One region of the Buttiauxella cochleicola genome, then DNA from elsewhere that is predicted to be linked to it. Evidence: predicted binding sites of a transcription regulator. Region 1 holds the regulator's gene; each other region holds the start of a gene.

Region 1 (7,179 bases):
AGTGAAGTCAGCTCTGGAAGAATGCGAGATGGAATGGCTTGATGCTCATGATCAGTTAGAACAGATGATGCAAAGCGAATAAATAAACTCGCGAAAATTATCACTTATCCCGGGAGAACTCTATAAGATAACATCCCGGGAAACCTCCTATTTCTTCGCATATATGAATCTTATCGCAATGATGGATTTGTTACATTGCTTATTCGTTAATCAATAGAGTACAACTGTGCCAGATAACATGTTTATTCGTTATCACGCACACTATATTTTTACAGCCATCTACACAATGACGGTCATAAAATATAAAAACTCACTTCAATGGAATGAATATAATGAGACGACTAATTACATCCATCATTATGCTTTCTGCATTTGACCAACTGGCCTATGCAAATGACTTTAATAATTTTGCACCCTCACTAGAACCCGAAAGTTTATCTATAGGAACATCGCTAGGTATTCTGGGCGGAAAATCTACAGAACGAGTATATGATGACAAAAGCGGTAAAAAAATAAGTCAACTTGAGTGGAAAATAAAAAACACTCCTGTTCTTAAAGGTGAAATAAACTGGGATGCCTGGCAAAGACTCACACTTAATGCCAGAGGGTGGACATCTCTGGCCTCGCGCGGCAACACGATGGACGACTATGACTGGCTTGATGATAAAAAATCTGGCTGGAGTGACTGGTCACATCATCCCAATACCCCTCTCAATTACGCTAATGAATTTGATCTCAGTCTCAGGGGTTGGTTATTAAAAGCTGACAACTACAAATTAGCAGCAGTGGCTGGTTATCAACAAACTCGATTTAGCTGGAGTGCATATGGTGGTAACTACAATTACGATAATGGGACTGATATTGGTAACTTACCCGATGGCAAGCGCACTATTGGTTACCAACAGAAATTTTCATTACCCTATATCGGCTTTGCTGGTCAATACCTATATCAAGGTATAGAGATTAATACATTATTGAAATTCAGCGATTGGGTTACCGCAAAAGATAATGATGAGCACTATTTACGAGATACCACATTTCGTGAAAAAACAACGAACTCTCGTTATTATTCGGCCGCAATCGAAGTCGGATATTACATTACACCGAATGCGAAAGTCTCGACTGAGTTTGCTTATAACTATTATTCAGAAGGTAAGGGCGGGAGTGAAATGATCAACCGCGCGACAGGCAAAACTGAATACTCAGGTGGTGATTCTGCAGGAATTAAAAACGAAAATTACATCATTTCCGCCGGAGTCCAATACCGCTTTTAATCAAACAAATTGGCCCACTTGTGGGCCAATTACTCGTCTGAACATTGACTTCATTCTTAGTGCCAAATCAGCAACACACACGCCGCAGTCAGTAATCCCATAAAGACGTTAAACAGAGTCCAGGCACGGCGACTACGCAGAAGCGTACCTATCAAGCTACCAAACGCAATCCAAATCATCCCCGCAACAATGTTAACCAGTGCAATACCGATGCTGATTAACGCCACAGAATGCAAGTACTGAGAACCCGCCAGACTAAAACTTGCGACAGCACCTAGCGCCATCAACCAAGCTTTTGGGTTAATGACTTGCAGCAAACCGCCCTGCCAGAATGGAATTGGCTCGGGTGGTGGCGCATCTGTTTCCAGGCGTTCGTAGGTCGCTGTACCAATTTTCCATGCCAACCATAAAAGATAAGCACTACCGGCAACCTTCAGAATCAGGTGTAAAGCGGGGTACAATAGAATTAAGCTACCCACACCAAAAGCTACCAATAATAAAATGCACTGCATACCAAGCATGATACCTATCATCAATGGTATGGTGCGCAGGAATCCGTAATTCGCGCCGGATGAAGTGAGTAGCATGTTGTTTGGGCCTGGTGTGATAGCAGCAACCCAGAGAAAGCCCAGCATTGAGAGAAAAAGCGTTTCCATGAAATGGGTGTTCCACACCCCGTAAAGTTAATTAGCAAACTAAATGAAACTAACAGTGTGATATGGCTACGACAAGTCCCGCAGTATTGAATTTTAATCACGAAGAAGATGAACAATTCCGTCCGTTGAAGGGTGTCAGTAATCCACACCTGCAAACCATGCTTCCGCGTTTGATTCGCCGTCGCCTCAATTTCAAACCTCACTGGCAGCGTCTTGACATGCCGGACGGGGATTTTGTCGATCTAGCCTGGAGCGAGGACCCGCGCCAGGCAATGCATAAACCACGGTTAGTCGTTTTTCATGGACTCGAAGGTAGCCTGCACAGCCCATACGCCCATGGTTTAATCGAGGCCGCCAGCAAGCAAGGCTGGTTAGGCGTGGTAATGCATTTCCGCGGATGTAGCGGGGTGCCAAACCGCATGAAGCGCATTTATCACTCGGGTGAAACTGAAGACGGAAGCTACTTCTTAAACTGGCTGTCTGAGCGTTATGGCAAAGTACCGACGGCGGCGGTCGGTTTTTCTCTCGGCGGCAACATGCTCGCCTGCCTGATGGCAAAACAGGGTGCCGATTGTACGCTTCAGGCTGGTGTAGTGGTTTCAGCCCCACTGATGCTTGAACATTGCAGCGCACATATTGAAAAAGGTTTCTCCCGCGTTTATCAGCACTATCTTTTGAATCTGCTGAAGAAGAATGCCGCACGTAAGCTAAGAAGCTATCCGGGCACACTCCCGGTAGATATGCGTCAGCTTAAAGGAATGCGTCGTCTACGCGAGTTTGACGATTTGATTACTTCAAAAATTCACGGCTTTGCTGACGCTATCGATTATTACCGCCAGTGCAGCGCGATGCCGCTGCTGCCACAAATCAAAACGCCGACGCTCATCATCCATGCAAAAGATGACCCGTTTATGGATCACCATGTGATCCCCGATAAAGCTATCTTACCTGCCAATATCGAGTATCAGCTGACACGCTACGGCGGGCACGTTGGATTTGTTGGTGGCACGCTGCGTCGCCCGGAAATGTGGCTTGAGCAACGTATCCCACAGTGGCTGAATAAATTCCTGGACCAGTAATATGATGATTCCCTGGCAAGATCTTCCTCCCGAAACGCTTGATAATCTGATTGAATCCTTTGTATTACGCGAAGGCACCGATTATGGTGAACAAGAGCGTTCACTGGAGCAGAAAGTGGCCGATGTTAAGCGCCAGCTGCAAAGTGGTGAGGCTGTGCTGGTATGGTCGGAACTCCATGAAACGGTAAATATTATGGCTCGCGGGCAGTTTCGCGGCTAAGCGTTTAACTTCTATACTGCATAATAAAACCACCCTCACCCAGCTATCTCCCTGAGAGTGAGGGCCAGCCCTTACTTACACACACTTGCGATCACCCATGGAGTTGTTGCCTTATGTCAGCCAAACATCCGGTTATTGCCGTAACAGGTTCCAGCGGCGCGGGAACGACAACCACCAGCCTTGCCTTCCGTAAAATCTTCCAGCAACTCAATTTACGTGCAGCGGAAGTCGAAGGTGACAGTTTCCATCGTTTCACTCGTCCTGAAATGGATATGGCTATTCGTAAAGCACGCGACCTGGGGCGCCATATCAGCTATTTCGGCCCAGAAGCCAATGACTTTGGTTTGCTTGAACAGACGTTCATTGAATACGGTAGAACCGGGCAAGGTAAGTCACGCAAGTATCTACATACTTACGATGAAGCCGTACCCTGGAACCAAATCCCCGGAACCTTTACGCCATGGCAGCCATTGCCAGAACCCACTGATGTTTTGTTTTATGAAGGTTTGCACGGCGGTGTAGTCACGCCACAGCACGATGTGGCTAAAGCCGTCGATTTGCTGGTTGGTGTGGTACCGATTGTGAACCTGGAGTGGATACAAAAGTTAGTGCGAGATACCAGTGAGCGCGGGCATTCCCGAGAAGCGGTAATGGACTCTGTGGTTCGTTCTATGGACGACTATATCAATTACATCACACCGCAATTCTCCCGCACCCACATCAACTTCCAGCGCGTCCCAACTGTTGATACCTCTAACCCATTTGCAGCTCGCGGCATCCCGTCTCTGGATGAAAGTTTTGTGGTGATTCATTTTCGCGGGCTGGATGACATCGATTTCCCGTATTTGCTCGCCATGCTACAAGGCTCATTTATTTCGCATATCAATACATTGGTGGTGCCGGGCGGCAAGATGGGGCTGGCGATGGAATTGATTATGACACCGCTGGTTAAGCGTCTGGCAGAAGGTCGGAATATCAATAATCAGGGCGGTTGAACCCGCCCGTTTTCACTCTTTAGCCTTCAATCACTTCATAGCTATGTGTAACGTTTACCGCTTTTTCAAGCATCAGTGCAACAGAGCAGTACTTCTCAGCAGAGAGGTCTACTGCACGGGAAACTGCAGCATCTTTTAGCTCTTTGCCTGTCACGATGAAATGCAGATTGATATGCGTAAACAAACGCGGAGCCTCTTCACGGCGCTCAGAGGTTAGTTTCACTTCACAATCGGTCACGGTGTAGCGGCCTTTTTGCAAAATAGAAACTACGTCAATTGCACTGCAACCGCCAACGGACATCAGCACCATTTCCATTGGGCTTGGTGCTTTATCACCTGAATTGCCATCCATAAGGATCTGGTGCCCTGAAGCGGACTCGCCCAGGAAGGTAAACCCTTCAACCCATTTCACTCGTGCCTGCATGCTACTCACTCCTGTAGAAAAATTACCTTTCAGAGTACGCAGATTCAGCAAATCTGGCAACGGAAGGCGACATGCGTCAAGCTGAAACGAGACAACAGGAGACACTTGTCAAAAGCTATGCTAAAACAATCCAGATGCTACATCGATACATTGACGTTATGCATGTATGCAGAGGACATCACTAATTACAGGCAGCAAGAATGACTTGCATGCCATCTCCCCAAGGTGGGGAATATTCTAATTACTTGCAACGCCAGACAGGATGTTTAGCGTCCTGTCGTTGGTAGCCAGTTATAAAACAGAGGATAACCGCGCATGGTGCTTGGCAAACCGCAAACAGACCCGACTCTCGAATGGTTCTTGTCCCATTGCCACATTCATAAGTATCCATCGAAGAGCACACTCATTCACCAAGGTGAGAAGGCAGAGACGTTGTATTACATCGTCAAGGGCTCTGTGGCTGTTCTGATTAAAGATGAAGAGGGCAAGGAAATGATCCTCTCCTATCTAAATCAGGGCGATTTCATTGGTGAGTTAGGGCTGTTCGAAGAAGGTCAGGAACGTAGTGCCTGGGTTCGTGCTAAAAGTGCCTGTGAAGTGGCTGAAATTTCTTATAAAAAATTCCGCCAGCTGATCCAGGTCAATCCAGACATTCTGATGCGCCTGTCTTCACAGATGGCTAACCGTCTGCAAGTCACTTCAGAGAAAGTAGGCAACCTGGCATTCCTGGACGTTACCGGTCGCATCGCGCAGACGCTGCTGAACCTGGCTAAACAACCTGATGCAATGACTCACCCAGACGGTATGCAGATTAAAATTACCCGTCAGGAAATCGGTCAGATCGTGGGTTGCTCTCGCGAAACTGTTGGTCGTATCTTGAAAATGCTGGAAGATCAAAATCTGATCTCCGCTCACGGTAAAACGATCGTCGTATACGGCACTCGTTAATCTCCGTCTAAAAAATGGCGTGTTGCTTCATAACACGCCTTTTTTGTCTCTAAAAAACTAAATCCGAAACCCGATTAATTGAAGTTGCAGCAAGGCAGCAAGTGAGTTCATCCCGATGAGCTTACTCAAGTAAGTGATTCGGGTGAATGAACGCAGCTAACGCCGCTGCAGCTTTAAGTAAGAAGGGTTTATGTGGCGAAGACTGATCTACCATCCCGAAGTTAACTACGCACTGCGGCAGACGCTGGTGCTGTGCCTTCCGGTGGCAGTAGGTTTGCTCGTCGGCGATCTCCAGTCTGGTCTGCTTTTCTCTTTAGTCCCTGCCTGTTGCAACATTGCCGGTCTTGATACTCCGCACAAACGTTTCTTCAAACGCCTGATCGTCGGTGGCTGTCTGTTTGCTGCCAGCAGTTTGATCATGCAGCTTTTGCTGCTTTACACCACTGTGCCACTGCCCGTCATTCTTGTTGTGATGGCGCTCTTGCTGGGTGTCACGGCAGAAATCAGTTCCCTGCACGCTCGTCTGCTTCCCGCATCACTCATTGCTGCCATATTTACGCTCAGCATGGCCGGGAATATGCCGATCTGGAAACCGATGCTGCTGTATGTCTCCGGTACGATTTGGTACGGCGTATTTAACTGGTTTTGGTTCTGGATGTGGCGCGAGCAGCCACTGCGGGAATCATTGAGTCTGCTCTATCGGCAGTTGGCAGATTACTGTGAAGCAAAATACGGCATGCTGACTCAACATACCGATCCGGAAAAAGCGCTCCCACCGCTGCTGGCTCGTCAGCAAAAAGCGGTGGATCTCATTACCCAGTGCTACCAACAGCTTCATATGCTGGCGGCAAACCAGCAAAACGGCTACAAGCGTTTGCTGCGTGCATTCCAGGTAGCATTGGATTTGCAAGAGCACATCTCGGTAAGCCTTCACCAACCAGCTGAAGTTCAGAAGCTCGTCGAGCAAAGCCATGCAGAAGCAGTTATTCGCTGGAATGCACAGACCATCGCGGCGCGGTTACGTGTACTGGCTGACGACATTCTTTACCATCGTTATCCACAGCGTTTTACGATGGAAAAACAGATCGATGCCCTTGAGAAAATCGCCCGTCAAAATCCAGATAACCCGGTTGGGCAATTTTGCCATTACCACTTCAGCCGTGTCGCTCGCGTGCTACGCACCCAACGCCCACTGTATGTCCGTGATTTAATGGAAGACCGGCAACGCCGTTTACCGTTGTGGGCGGCATTGAAAAGTTATTTATCATTGAAGTCAGCGGCGCTTCGCAACGCAGCAAGATTGGGTGTGATGCTCACGATAGCCAGTCTGCTGGGTGCATTTTTACATCTGCCCAAGCCCTACTGGATTTTAATGACGGTAATGTTCGTGACGCAAAACGGCTACGGTGCCACACGAGTTCGTATTCTCCACCGTTCGGCTGGCACCATTGCAGGCCTTGCCATCGCAGGTATTGCGCTTCACTTCCACTTCCCGCAAAGCATTGCTCTGGGCGCGATGCTGGTCATTACGTTGGTGAGCTATCTGTTTATTCGCAAAAGCTACGGCTGGGCGACGATAGGCT
Region 2 (7,179 bases), on a different contig from region 1:
TTACTTACTGCTGCGTGTTGCAGGTGTAACGGGTTGGGGAATGCGTCTTCTTCCTGCAATTTCATTGCTGGCTGTTGTAGTAAGTTCCATGGTTGTGATGTTGCAGGGTATGGATTTAGCGACAATCCACAGCTCAATCATGCAGGCATCTGCACTGGTTCCTGAATACGGTGCATTGATGTCATGGCGCTTGTTGGTGCTGGCGCTTGCATTAGCTTGTTGGATTATCCCGCAACTCAAAGGTGGTCAGGCGAACCCTGCAGTTCTGACATTCGCCTTCGTGTTGGTTATTGTTGGTGAGCTAATCGGCCGCGGTGTGTTCTACGGTCTGCATATGACGGTTGGTATGGCTATCGCGAGTTAATGCCATCTCGATTAAATGCGCTTTCGGGCGCATTTAATCTTTTCGGATAAAAAAATATCATCCGATTTACCATGAAAATTTTCATCCAACCCGCTTCGATTCCCAATACCTGATCCCATCAAAAACAGAGAGATAGCATTTCGTCTATATGCTTTGCTCACAAGTAAGATAAGTTTTTCAAATCGACAGTTTTCAAATCGTGCCAGGCCCCGTCAGCACTGGATTGACAATCCTTTTTCCAGTGGCATGATGCGCACAAATTATTCTCTTCCTCGCGGTTTTTTTACATGTCCACCTATACCCGACCAGTGATGCTTTTGCTCTGTGGTCTGATGCTTTTGACCCTGGCGATAGCGGTTTTAAATACGCTGGTTCCACTTTGGTTAGCCCATGAACATCTTCCAACCTGGCAAGTCGGGATGGTGGGTTCGTCGTACTTTACCGGAAACTTGGTGGGTACTTTGCTGACCGGATGGCTAATTAAACGTCAGGGATTCAACCGTAGCTACTATCTTGCCTCGCTGATTTTTGCGGCGGGTTGTGCAGGATTGGGGCTGATGACCGGTTTCTGGAGCTGGATGATGTGGCGCTTCATCGCGGGTATCGGCTGTGCGATGATTTGGGTGGTGGTTGAAAGCGCCTTGATGTGCAGCGGCACTTCTCACAACCGTGGGCGCTTGCTGGCAGCCTACATGATGGTTTATTACGTTGGCACGGTGTTAGGCCAATTGATGATCAGCAAAATGCCGACCGATTTATCCAGCGTACTCCCATGGGTGACGGCGCTTATTTTAACCGCGATTCTTCCGCTATTGTTTACTCGCATTGTGAATGATCGAAGTGAAAACCAGCAAGCGACGCCTGTCTGGCCAATGCTGCGCCTGCGACATGCTCGTCTTGGCGTGAACGGCTGCATTATTTCCGGGATTGTTCTCGGCTCCCTTTATGGGTTGATGCCGCTGTATTTAAACCACAAAGGCTTCAGCGATGCCGGTATTGGTTTCTGGATGGCGGTGATGGTTAGCGCGGGGATAGTTGGGCAGTGGCCGGTAGGTCGCCTCGCTGACCGTTTTGGTCGCTTGTTAGTGCTGCGCGTTCAGGTGTTTATTGTGATTATGGGTTGCATGGCGATGCTGACTAATGCCGCGATGGGGCCGACATTGTTTGTGCTTGGCGCGGCTGGTTTTACGCTTTATCCAGTGGCAATGGCCTGGGCCTGCGAGAAAGTCGAACACCATCAGCTGGTGGCAATGAATCAGGCGCTGTTGCTCAGTTATACGGTAGGCAGCTTGCTTGGCCCAACGTTTACCTCAATGCTGATGCAAAGTTTCTCAGACAATTTGCTGTTCGTTATGATAGCCGGCGTCGCGTTTGTCTACTTACTAATGCTGTTACGCAAAGCAGGGCCGCAAACTACTCCGATTGCCCATGCCTGATACAAAAATGGCCCTCATCGAGGGCCATTTTGCTAGTGCTGCAAGATTAGTACATCACTTTGTGACCGTACTGTTCCAGAATACCTTTAACGCGTTCCATAGTTTCTTTCTTCGGTGGATGCACGCCATCAAGCTTGTATTCTTCGCCCATCGCCACCCATTTATGTTTGCCCAGTTCGTGATATGGCAGCAGCTCAATCTTCTCGACGTTGCCCATATCGCGCGTGAACTCGCCAAGGCGATGTGCAGAGTCATCATCATCAGACCAGCCCGGTACAACAACGTAACGAATCCAGACATTAACGTTTTTATCGGACAAGTAACGCGCAAATTCCAGCGTACGATGGTTTGAGACGCCAACCAGATTCTGGTGAATTTCGTCGTTCATCTGTTTCAAATCCAGCATCACCAGATCGGTCACTTCGAGTAATTCATCAATCACCGGGTCGTAGCGACGGACAAAACCGTTGGTATCGAGACAGGTATGAATGCCTTCTTTACGACAGGCGCGGAACCAGTCACGTACAAATTCGGCCTGCAGAATGGCTTCGCCACCAGACGCTGTGACGCCGCCACCAGAAGCGTTCATAAAGTGGCGATAGGTCACCACTTCTTTCATCAGTTCTTCAACGGTAATCTCTTTGCCGCCGTGCGTATCCCAGGTATCACGGTTGTGGCAATACAGGCAGCGCATCAGGCAGCCCTGGAAGAAGGTGATAAAACGAATACCGGGACCATCCACGGTACCGCAGGATTCAAAGGAATGAATTCGGCCAATTACTGACATTGCGGTGTTCTCTCCAGTATTGGTCCATGCCCTAAAGCAAGAACCAGGTTGAGCGCGGTCTAAGTCTTGATTGCCGCGTCGAATCGATTTTGCGAGATAACTTAAACGTAGCAGTTATCTTGCAAAACCGGTTCTGACATAAGAAAAGGCCCCACCGAGGTGGAGCCTTGTATTGTACGCCTTTTCAGACAAACCGTGAATTACATGGTTTGAGTGAAGGTACGAGTAATAACGTCCTGCTGCTGTTCTTTAGTCAGGGAGTTAAAACGTACAGCGTAACCAGATACACGAATGGTCAGCTGAGGATATTTCTCAGGGTGTTCCATCGCATCCAGCAGCATTTCACGGTTCATTACGTTCACGTTCAGGTGTTGACCACCTTCGATGGACGCTTCGTGGTGGAAGTAACCATCCATCAGACCCGCGAGGTTAGTTTTACGAACTTCGTCGTCTTTACCCAGTGCGTTAGGAACGATAGAGAAGGTGTAAGAGATACCATCTTTAGCGTATGCAAACGGCAGTTTAGCAACGGAAGTCAGAGAGGCAACAGCACCTTTCTGGTCACGACCGTGCATTGGGTTAGCACCTGGACCGAATGGAGCGCCAGCGCGACGACCGTCTGGGGTGTTACCGGTTTTCTTACCATAAACCACGTTAGAGGTGATGGTCAGAACAGACTGAGTCGGGATAGCGTTACGGTAAGTAGTCAGTTTCTGAATTTTCTTCATGAAACGTTCTACCAGGTCAACAGCGATATCATCTACGCGAGAATCGTTGTTACCGAACATTGGGTATTCGCCTTCGATTTCGAAGTCTACAGCCAGGCCGTCTTCGTCACGAACAGGTTTAACTTTCGCGTATTTGATTGCAGACAGGGAGTCAGCTGCAACAGACAGACCCGCGATACCACAAGCCATGGTGCGAACAACGTCACGGTCATGCAGAGCCATCAGAGACGCTTCGTAGCTGTACTTATCATGCATGTAGTGAATGATGTTCAGCGCGGTGACGTACTGTTTAGCCAACCAGTCCATGAAGTGATCAAGACGGTCAAGAACGTTATCGTAGTCCAGAACGTCAGCCATGATTGGCGCTTCTTTAGGACCGATCTGAATTTTCAGTTTTTCATCAACGCCGCCGTTGATTGCATACAGCATGGTTTTCGCCAGGTTAGCACGAGCACCGAAGAACTGCATTTGCTTACCAACAATCATTGGGCTTACGCAGCATGCGATTGCGTAGTCATCGTTGTTGAAGTCAGGACGCATCAGATCGTCATTCTCGTATTGCAGAGAAGAGGTATCGATGGAAACCTTAGCTGCGAACTTCTTGAAGTTCAGTGGCAGTTTTTCAGACCACAGAATAGTGATGTTCGGCTCCGGAGACGGCCCCATGGTGTACAGGGTGTTCAGGAAACGGAAGCTAGATTTGGTAACCAGAGTACGGCCATCTACACCCATACCGGCGATAGATTCGGTCGCCCAGATTGGGTCACCAGAGAACAGCTCATCATACTCAGGGGTACGCAGGAAGCGAACCATACGCAGTTTCATGACCAGGTGGTCAATCATTTCCTGTGCTTCAAGCTCAGTAATTTTGCCTGCTTTCAGGTCACGTTCGATGAATGCATCCAGGAAGGTGGATACACGACCGAAGGACATTGCAGCGCCGTTCTGAGATTTAACCGCAGCCAGGTAGCCGAAGTAAGTCCACTGAATAGCTTCTTGAGCATTTTTAGCAGGACCAGAGATATCGCAGCCATATTTAGCAGCCATTTCTTTGATCTGACCCAGAGCACGGTGCTGCTCGGAGATTTCTTCACGCAGACGGATAGTTGCTTCCAGATCTTCGCCGTTTTCCAGTTTGGTCTGCAGAGAGTTGAACTGAGCAAATTTGTCTTTCATCAGGAAGTCGATACCGTACAGCGCTACGCGACGGTAGTCACCAATGATACGACCACGACCGTAAGCATCCGGCAGACCGGTGATTACGCCTGATTTACGGCAGTTCAGGATGTCTTTGGTATAAACGTCAAACACACCCTGGTTGTGGGTTTTGCGGTATTCGGTGAAGATCTTTTTCAGCATTGGGTCAAGTTCACGACCGTATACTTTGCAAGAACCTTCAACCATTTTGATGCCACCAAACGGAATAATTGCACGTTTCAGTGGAGCATCAGTCTGCAAGCCAACGATAGTTTCGAGGGACTTGTTGATGTAACCAGCATCATGAGAGGTGATGGTGGAAGCGAGATCAGTGTCGAAGTCAACAGGCGCGTGAGTGCGGTTTTCCTGTTTAACGCCTTCCATAACGTTGTCCCACAGAGCGGTAGTTGCGTCTGTAGCACCTGCCAGGAAGGACTCGTCACCCTCGTAAGGGGTGTAGTTTTTCTGAATAAAGTCACGCACGTTGACTTCATTCTGCCAGTCGCCTTTAGCAAAACCTTCCCAAGCGGTGGCTAACTTTTCATTAAGTTCGGACATTTAACACCTACCTTCTAATGTGGATTTCTTATTCCCTGAACAATGGTTAGCACTTAGTGCTTATCGCCACCGCGCAGATAAATTACCCAGTACGTCAACCCAACCAGTACACCGCCACCAATGATGTTCCCGATGGTTACTGGGATCAGGTTATCAGTGATGAAATTCAGTACGGTCAAGTGTGTGAAATTGTCCGGAGACGACCCAACTGCGGTCCAGAATTCCGGGCTTGCAAAGTTGCGTACTACGATACCCAAAGGGATCATGAACATGTTTGCGATACTGTGCTCAAAACCGCAAGCAACAAACATGGCGACCGGAAGGATCATAGCAAACATCTTGTCCATCAAACTGCGACCCGAGTAGCTCATCCAGACAGCCAGACAGACCATCAAGTTAGCTAAAATACCGAGGCAAACAGCTTCAATAAAGGTGTGATGCATTTTGTGGTCTGCGGTTTGAAGCACATTCAGACCCCACGCACCGTTAGCCGTCATATACATGCCTGACAACCAAATCAACACCACGAATAGCAATGCACCAACCAAGTTTCCGACGTAGACGTTAATCCAGTTCTTGGCTAGCTGACCCCAGGTGATTCGCCCGCTGGCTTTCGCAACAACGATTAACACCGTAGAGGTGAAAAGGTCGGCACCGCAGATGACACAAAGGATAAGCCCTAAGGAGAAGCAAGTTCCACCAATCAGTTTTGCAATCCCAAATGGAATGGTTGCAGTACCTGTAGTAGCAGTGATGTAAAAGACAAAGGCAATCGAGATGAACATGCCCGCAGTGATCGCTAAATAAAACGTAGTCAGCGGGTGTTTTGTTGCTTTATAGACGCCAGCATCTTCGGCGACTTTCGCCATAGCGGCTGGGAGCAATAGATCAAAAGGGTTGTCAGCTTTCACACTAACTCTCTCTTATTTAATTCGGCGACGAGATACTAACAAAGCATTATAGAGTAAAAATTGATATGGATCATATCTCGCCAAGCTTATAGGCCTGATAAAAGCAGGTGTTTACCTGTTTTTCAGTGTAAGGTATTGATACTAATTATAAAAATAAAGTTTAAATTTTATAACGTAATTTGATATTTGCCCTCTAAGCTTTGTTGAGTGGTTAATTAGAATGGAGTATTTTAATAATTTGACAACAATATTTGCAGCATAATTTAATAATATTTCACCAATATTTAACCGTTGAGTTACATATGAAATTATTATGCTGACAATAAAAACACGGGGCAATAAAAATCGCCCCGTAATATAGCGTAAACATTAAGGTTTACGTAGCTTGAGTTTTAGTTTTTGACTTTATTTCCAAAATGCCGCTTTTGCGCGTTGCAATTTTTCATACGCGCTTAACAACGCTTGGTGCGCAGGGAAGGCTTTTAAATCGCTATCTACAGCTTGCAGGCCATAGAATGCAGCTTCGCCACTCAGGGCGGCGCTTGCAGCTTCAACCGTTTCGGCGCCGTACATGCGTACGAAGGCATTCAGGTATTGCAGCGGTTGGCGATCTTCTTCCATTGCTAAAAGCAGTAACGTTTGCAGGCAACGGTAGTAGTTCGCACGCTCAGCGCTGAAAATAGAGGCGTTGAACTCCATCGTCCATTCAGTCCAGATAAGCGCCTGCTCGGTATCGCCACCCGCCAGTGCCAGCATGGCCTTCAGCTCACCAATACGCAGCGTGTACCAGCCGTTGTCTTTACCGGTCGCCAGGCCCAGCAGTTCACGCACACGAGTGAAATCATCATGGCCTTCTTCATCTAACTGCGAGATGAGATTGAGATAATCCTGTTTTTCCCACTCGCTGCCCGGCAGTGCCAGAATAGTGTCGCGCAGGTGATAGCCCATATTATTGTTTGCGAGTAACAGGTCTTCAGCCGGGTAAATATCAGACATGCCTGGCACGATGATGCGGCAAGCGTAAACATCCAGATGCTGGTAGTCAGCGATGTAGACTTCCTGGTCTTCAGCATCAAAAATTGCCATCAACGTGGCAAACTCTTCTTCTGTTGTGCCGGAGAAGCTCCAGTCAACAAATGGATAGTCAGCATCTTGCTTAAACATATCCCAGGAGATCAGACCGCTGGAATCAATGAAG
Region 3 (7,179 bases), on a different contig from region 1:
TGTCATTCTGGTGGTGATGGTGCAATTAGTACAAAGTATTGGAGACCGTCTGGTGCGCCGCCTGGCGCACCGACGTTAATTTCGCAATCTTTCTTAGGGCGGATAAGCGCAAGCGTCATCCGCCAGTTTTTCAGGCTTTCTCGCGCACTAGCAAAGTAGTCAGCGTAAATGACAATCCCAATGCCAGCGCCACCCCCATCAAAGCAAAGATAAAGTATGGCCCGATGTAAGCCGGCAGGCTGAAAATACTCGATAAAATATAGCCATACAAACGCACACCAAAGAAGGCAATAAATGCCGAGGCGATGGAGCTGGCAACCGTGGCGGCGATAAACGCTTTCTTGTAGCGCGTCAGAACACCAAACAGCGCAGGTTCGGTAATACCCAGTAATGCGGAAATAGCCGCGGGCAGAACCACCGATCTTTCTTCGCGAGATTTACTTTGCTTCCAGATGGCAAACGTTGATCCGGCAATCGCCATATTAGCCATAAACATCATTGGCATCAGCATGTCGTAGCCGCGGTCGGTAAAGTTTTGCAGTGCGATTGGTGTCATCGCATGGTGCATTCCGGTCAAAATCGCTACCGGGCGAATGGCTCCCACTACCAATCCTGCAAAACTTGCGGATACACCAAACAGCCCTTCAATAAACCACGCCAACGCTTTACCCAAATAGATCCCCAATGGCCCAATCACCACCAGCGCAACTAACGCGGCGAGGAACAAAGTGAGCGTCGGAGTAAATACCGTTTTCAATACATCTGGCATAAACCGGTCCACCCATCGATGGATGTAGCTCAGGGCCAGAACCGAGAAAATCACCGGGATCACGCTTGAGGCGTAGTTAAATACCGAAACCGGTACCACGTTCAGAAAATAGAACGTATCGACAGCATTCGGCGCATGGCTTGCCAGTAACTTTGCTGCTTCGATAAGCGATGGATACATCAGACAGGCCGCCACCGCTGCGGCCAGGTATTCATTAGTTTTAAAGATACGTGCCGCAGAGATAGCGAGGAAAAACGGTAAAAAATAGAACACGCCGCTGGCAATTAAATCGATGACAATTACCGTATCGCTTTTTGCCGAAACGAATTTAAGTGCAATCAAGCCTGCTAACAGACCTTTGATCATCCCGGCGCCAGCGATAGCGGGAACAATCGGCCCAAACACGCCCGATACGGTATCCATAAACATCGACACCAGGCTTTTACGGGCTTTCTTGTGAGTCGCGGGGGCAATTTGCTCACCAGATGTATCCAGCGCGCTGCTCAGCTGTTCGTACCAACTGTTCACCTGCGGGCCAATAATAATCTGGAATTGGTCACTCTGAATCTGCGCCCCTAATACACCGGGGATTTTTTTAATTTCGGACTGATCAATTTTATTCTCATCAATCAGAGAGAAGCGCAAGCGCGTCATACAGTGCCAGGCTTTGTTAATATTATCCGCACCACCTACAAGGTGAATAATATTATTAATTGCATCACGAGTCCCCATCTGTCGCTCCCAAAGAATTACTAATTATTATGTGTTGAATGCCTGAGATGGTAGAGAATCGAAAGAACCAAAACAAACCAATAAACTTTGAGCAACATCACAATTACGCCTAACAAAGGGCATCAAACACATCAAACTAACAAATTGGTATGGTATTTAGGTCACATTCAACTATTTTACGGACCAATAAAAATAAGCAAAAATAATGGTTTACCCACATATAAAAATAAGGTGATAGTAAATAACAGAAGCCTTTAATTGATGAGTAAATGACCGCGATTGACAAGGTCTGTGGAGTAATCTCGTGCAACCAACCATTATTGAAAATATTGAATGTTTTATTACCCGCCCTGACCGTCACAACCTGATTACGGTGCGTGTCACCACCAATAAGGGTGTAATAGGTCATGGATGTGCGACCTTCCAGCAACGCCCCCTGGCGGTAAAAGTGATGGTCGATGAATATCTCAAACCACTGCTAATAGGGCGCGATGCCAATAACATTGAAGATCTGTGGCAGCTGATGATGGTCAACGCTTACTGGCGCAACGGACCGGTTATCAATAACGCTATCGCAGGTGTCGATATGGCACTTTGGGATATCAAAGGCCAGCTGGCAGGAATGCCGCTATACCAACTTCTGGGCGGTAAATCGAAAGACGCTATCGCGGCATATAGCCACGCCGCCAGTGAAACGCTTGAAGGCTTGTATCTGGAAGTCGACAAACTTTTGGCACAAGGTTATCGCTACATTCGCTGTCAGTTAGGGTTTTATGGCGGAACACCTCAGGGGTTGCATGCCACAAAGACACCTACTCAGGGCGCCTACTACGATCAGGACGAATACATGGCCAATACTGTGGCAATGTTTAAGGCTCTGCGCGAAAAGTACGGCAACCAGTTCCATATACTTCACGATGTACATGAGCGTCTGTTCCCACAACAAGCGGTGCAACTGGCAAAAGCTCTCGAGCCATACCAGCCATGGTTTATCGAAGACATTCTACCGCCGCAACAAAGCGCCTGGCTTGAACAGGTTCGCGCGCATTCTTCGGTTCCACTTGCTTTAGGGGAGCTATTTAATAACCCTGCCGAATGGCATGATTTGATTGTTAATCGCCGCATCGATTTTATCCGCTGCCACGTTTCGCAAATCGGTGGAATCACCCCTGCATTGAAGCTCGCTATTCTATGTCAGGCATTCGGTGTACGCCTGGCATGGCATGGCCCATCGGATATGACGCCAATTGGCGTAGCGGTAAATACCCATTTAAATATCCATCTGCACAATGCAGCGATTCAGGAATTTATTCCCAATATGCCAAATACCGAATCGGTCTTTCCAGGTAGCCCGGTTGCGGAGAAGGGCTATATTTATCCGCTTGAAAAACCGGGTATTGGCGTAGGTTTCGACCAACAAAGAGCGGAAACCTTCCCGGTGGAGTATCGCCCACATGAGTGGACGCAAAGCCGCTTACCTAACGGAGCCATTCACACTCCCTGAATGCCCTGCCGCCAGGCCAAATTATCGTGGTTATAGGGGGTAACGTAGGTACAGGAATAATTGATATCAATGATATCGCTGATTTCAAAAACCCGTCCTCCTTCAAGAATTCCCCGGTTGATGATGTGCATCGCCGGGATACCTTTTTTACACTCCAGCAATACCGCCTGCTCTTTACTGACTGCTACCGCCTGATAACTGGTTAACAGGTGCGAAATCCACAACCCTTTACTCAGCACATATTGTTGAATCGAGCGCTCGATGACCTGCTGATTCAGATCGGGAAAGTCCTGTACTGGCATGCGCGAAATTTCAATTTGTATCTTTTGATTTTCAACATAACGCAGGCGGCAAAATTGCCAAATGTAGTCCTCTTTACCCAGACCAAATACTTGCTGCTCTTCGCGATTGGGTAATTTCTTATGCAGATTAACCATGCGAAAGGCTATCTGGTCGAAATGCTTTTCGGTGATGGAGTTATAGACCAATGGGTTATTTCTGGCCTGCGGATTAATCCAAATCCCGGAGCCCTGAATAATCTCAATGACCCCAATGCTGACCAGCTTTTCCAGCGCTTTACGAATCGTGAAACGCGAGACATCATATTCCAATGCTAATTGGCGCTCAGGCGGTAATTTTCGCCTTTGGTTATCGTTGTGCTGATAAATTTTGCTCAACAGATCCTGAATAACAAACTCTTTTTTCTTCATTTATTGCTCACCAGTCACTCACTTTCACAGGTTATCCCACCGCATAGGCAGAGGAAAACATAACATCGCCTATTCATGTGAGATACACTGTTCTCGTCTATGAAAAACCATTATAAAAACTAACTTCTTAACTGGGTCTAAAAGAATGACATCCCGAAAGCTCATCAGCCTGGTAAGCGGTGTACTTATTTTGGCAGTTTTGCTACCCATTCTGTTAAGCATTTATCTTGCTCATCGTAATGCCGAACACGCATTTCACGATGAATTAGTAGAGTTTGCCGATCACGCTTTGCTTCGCACTGACAAGGTGATCGACCAAGCTGTTTCTGCGATTAATGATATTAACCGCTTTAATGACAATACATGTTCGCAAGCACACGCGGAAGCCATGCATCGTGTCGCTCTTGAATATCGCTACGTGCAAGAAGTGATGTTCCAGGAAGATGAGCATATTTTGTGTACTTCACTGGAGTCCATTACTCATAGTGCTACATTAGGTAAACCAGACCGTCAGGGTATTCATGGTTTTAACGCCTGGTATACCACTCCACCGATACCCGATTTTCAACGCAAGATGGTATATATCGGCAAGAAACCTCACCTTGCATTAATTGACCCAATGTCATTTATTGATGTTCTCCCCTTTGGTAATCACACGCTAAATATTGCGATGATTGGGCTACATAATAATCAGCTTATTGCCAGCAACAGTCGATATATTTCTGAGACATGGCACGAAGCGCTGGAAAAAGGTACGGACGAATTTCAGAGCAACGACAATTTCTATGTGATTCGCCGGGATAATAATCTTGGCCTGGCTATGATTGCCTGGGCGTCAATGGAACCCATGACGACCGCCTGGTATAAGCAATTGTTTATCTGGCTACCAGTAGGCTTAATTATAAGCCTCGTTGCAGGTGGACTCTTAATTCGTATTTTGCGTCGGTTGTTATCGCCTCGTAACAGGCTGATGGATGCTATCAAAAACAATGAATTTAGCGTGGTTTATCAACCTATTGTTCATCTTCAAAGCGGCGAAATTGTCGGCGCGGAAGCCTTAATTCGTTGGCAGCAACAAGATGGCTCAATGTTAAACCCGGATGTGTTTATCCCACTGGCGGAGCAAACCGGGTTGGTAACACAATTAACAGAGCTGGTCATTAAGCGCATTTTCCTCGAGTTGGGCGACTGGTTAAGCAAGCACCCTCACTATCATATTTCTGTGAACATGGGTGTTCAGGATGCCCGTAGCCTGCATATTCTTGATATTACTCGTCCGTACCTGGCACGTTATTCAGTTAATCCAAAACAAATAGCATTTGAGATTACTGAACGTGGATTTTCTGATCCGAAAATTACGGCACCGATTATCGCGAAATATCGAAAGGCCGGGCATGCCATCTATATTGATGATTTTGGAACCGGTTATTCCAGCCTGAGTTATTTACAAGATCTCGATGTTGATACCCTTAAAATAGATAAATCATTCGTCGATGCCCTCGAATATAAAAATGTCACTCCGCATATTATTGAAATGGCAAAGGCTCTGGGGATTTTGATGGTGGCCGAAGGCATTGAAACCCCTAGCCAGGCGGCATGGCTACGCAAACAGGGTGTGCAGTACGGACAGGGCTGGTTCTTCAGTAAAGCCCTGCCTAAAAATGAATTTATCGAGTGGGTAGCAAGCTCTTGTGCCAGGAAATCAAAAATCCCCTGAAAAAACTACTTCACACCGAGACGTTTCGCCAGGCGGTGTAAATTAGCAACATCTAACTGCAACTGCCGGGCACTCGCAGCCCAATTCCCCACATTAGCCTCCAGCGTGCTGATAATAATCCGCCGCTGGAAATCATCAGTCGCCGTCCGCAAGTTATCGACCTCAGCCACGCGGGCAACAGCTGTACTAGCAGGTTTCGCTTCAGTATCTGTTAGTTGAAAATGTTGTGGTTCCAACCAGATTTCGCCATCTGGTTTACCGGAGCGCGCAAGCACAGTGGCGCGATAAAGAGCATGCTCCAGCTCGCGAATATTTCCAGGCCAGTCATATCGACGCAGTAATTCCCGAGCGCCATCCGTCAAGGCGACCTGTTTCAGCCCCATTTTTACGCGGCTTTGCTCGCAGAAAAACCCGGCTAATAGAGTGATGTCATCTCCGCGCTCACGTAGCGGTGGAACATGCAGTGGGAAGACGCTTAAACGATGGAATAGATCGGCACGAAAATCACCTGACAGTACGTGCTGCTTTAAGTCGCGATTGGTCGCTGCCAGCACCCGCACATTTACCCTTTGGCTGCTGTCATCGCCCACACGCTGAATATCGCCATACTGTAAAACTCGCAATAATTTTGCCTGTAACGTTAATGGCAGCTCCCCTATTTCATCGAGGAATAGCGTGCCGTTATCCGCCATTTCAAATTTGCCGGTTCGATGATGAATAGCCCCGGTAAATGCCCCCTTTACGTGACCGAACAGTTCACTTTCCGCCACGCTTTCCGGCAGTGCCGCACAGTTGAGATACACCAGAGGATTTGCGGCACGTGCCGACCCACTGTGAATGGCACGCGCCACTAGCTCTTTCCCAACACCCGTCTCCCCCGTTATCAGCACATTCAGGTCAGAACCGGCGACAATTTCTATCTCTTTCTTAAGCTGCATAATCCCAGTAGACAAGCCCACCATCTCGGCGCTGCTGGTTTTGCTCGTAATGGGAGTGGAGACAACCGCAGGCGTTTGGTTTTCAAGCTGTTCCATCAGCAAGGCGTTATTCAAAGCACCTGCTGCCAATACGCTAATTAAGCGCAACTCTTCATCGCTGAAATGATCGAACTGCAAAGGGTCCATTCCATCCACTGTTAATGCACCTATCAGGTTCTGATCGGCAAATAGTGGCAGCCCAAGACAGGCATGGACTTTTAAATCGGTATGGTCAGGAATGAGCCCATCGTAAGGATCGGGTAATTCGCTGTCCGCCGGGAAACGCACCACATCGCCTGCGCGCGCAATAGCTTCAAGACGTGGATGTTCATCCAGATCAAACCGCCGCCCGAGCACATCCTGCGCCAGGCCATCAATCGCCAGCGGGCGAAACTGCCGCGCTTCGTAACGCAACAACGCCGTGGCATCACCACCCAAAAGCTGGCGCAGCGTCCGAATCAAACGCGCGAAACGATCCTGATGAGAAATGCCGCTTTGCAGGTCAATGGCAATGTTGGCAAGGGATGTAATTGAAAGGCTCATAAGCGGCTCCAGACGACGATTCGGCTAACTTAGCCCTTGGTAGTCAAAAAGACAATTAAATTGTCAAAAAGACAAATACCGGCATTGTCATTTTGACAATCAAAAGTTAAACAGAAATAAAAATATTCATATTAATCAATATCATAAAAAGTTGGCACGCCGTTTGTAATACATCTAATACGAGCACTGTTTTTTCATTCTTTTTGAGGTACTGACAAATGGCTATT

The links. The regulator CRP, encoded in region 1, controls carbon source genes, mostly activating them, when cyclic AMP is high. The targets are predictions, from matches to a motif close to ATGTGANNNNNNTCACAT.
Region 2: the regulator CRP is predicted to act here: its motif matches at 6,040-6,057, upstream of focA (formate transporter FocA).
Region 3: the regulator CRP is predicted to act here: its motif matches at 1,651-1,668, upstream of LVQ79_RS05150 (enolase C-terminal domain-like protein).

What each region holds. Positions count from the first base shown of each region.
Region 1 is NZ_JAJSOU010000002.1:39,341-46,519, forward strand. It holds gene LVQ79_RS02475 (ABC transporter ATP-binding protein) at 1-82, shown strand, start outside; gene LVQ79_RS02480 (omptin family outer membrane protease) at 333-1,274, shown strand; gene LVQ79_RS02485 (LysE family translocator) at 1,331-1,930, opposite strand; gene LVQ79_RS02490 (hydrolase) at 1,993-3,009, shown strand; gene LVQ79_RS02495 (YheU family protein) at 3,011-3,229, shown strand; gene LVQ79_RS02500 (phosphoribulokinase) at 3,343-4,224, shown strand; gene LVQ79_RS02505 (OsmC family protein) at 4,244-4,648, opposite strand; gene crp (cAMP-activated global transcriptional regulator CRP) at 4,964-5,596, shown strand; gene LVQ79_RS02515 (YccS/YhfK family putative transporter) at 5,787-7,179, shown strand, end outside.
Region 2 is NZ_JAJSOU010000007.1:71,829-79,007, reverse strand. It holds gene LVQ79_RS11330 (dimethyl sulfoxide reductase anchor subunit family protein) at 1-364, shown strand, start outside; gene LVQ79_RS11325 (MFS transporter) at 652-1,800, shown strand; gene pflA (pyruvate formate lyase 1-activating protein) at 1,847-2,587, opposite strand; gene pflB (formate C-acetyltransferase) at 2,788-5,070, opposite strand; gene focA (formate transporter FocA) at 5,124-5,981, opposite strand; gene ycaO (30S ribosomal protein S12 methylthiotransferase accessory factor YcaO) at 6,387-7,179, opposite strand, start outside.
Region 3 is NZ_JAJSOU010000003.1:156,855-164,033, reverse strand. It holds gene LVQ79_RS05160 (methionine ABC transporter permease) at 1-79, shown strand, start outside; gene LVQ79_RS05155 (PTS transporter subunit EIIC) at 131-1,501, opposite strand; gene LVQ79_RS05150 (enolase C-terminal domain-like protein) at 1,806-3,005, shown strand; gene LVQ79_RS05145 (GntR family transcriptional regulator) at 2,993-3,715, opposite strand; gene pdeB (cyclic di-3',5'-guanosine monophosphate phosphodiesterase PdeB) at 3,861-5,432, shown strand; gene norR (nitric oxide reductase transcriptional regulator NorR) at 5,438-6,952, opposite strand; gene norV (anaerobic nitric oxide reductase flavorubredoxin) at 7,171-7,179, shown strand, end outside.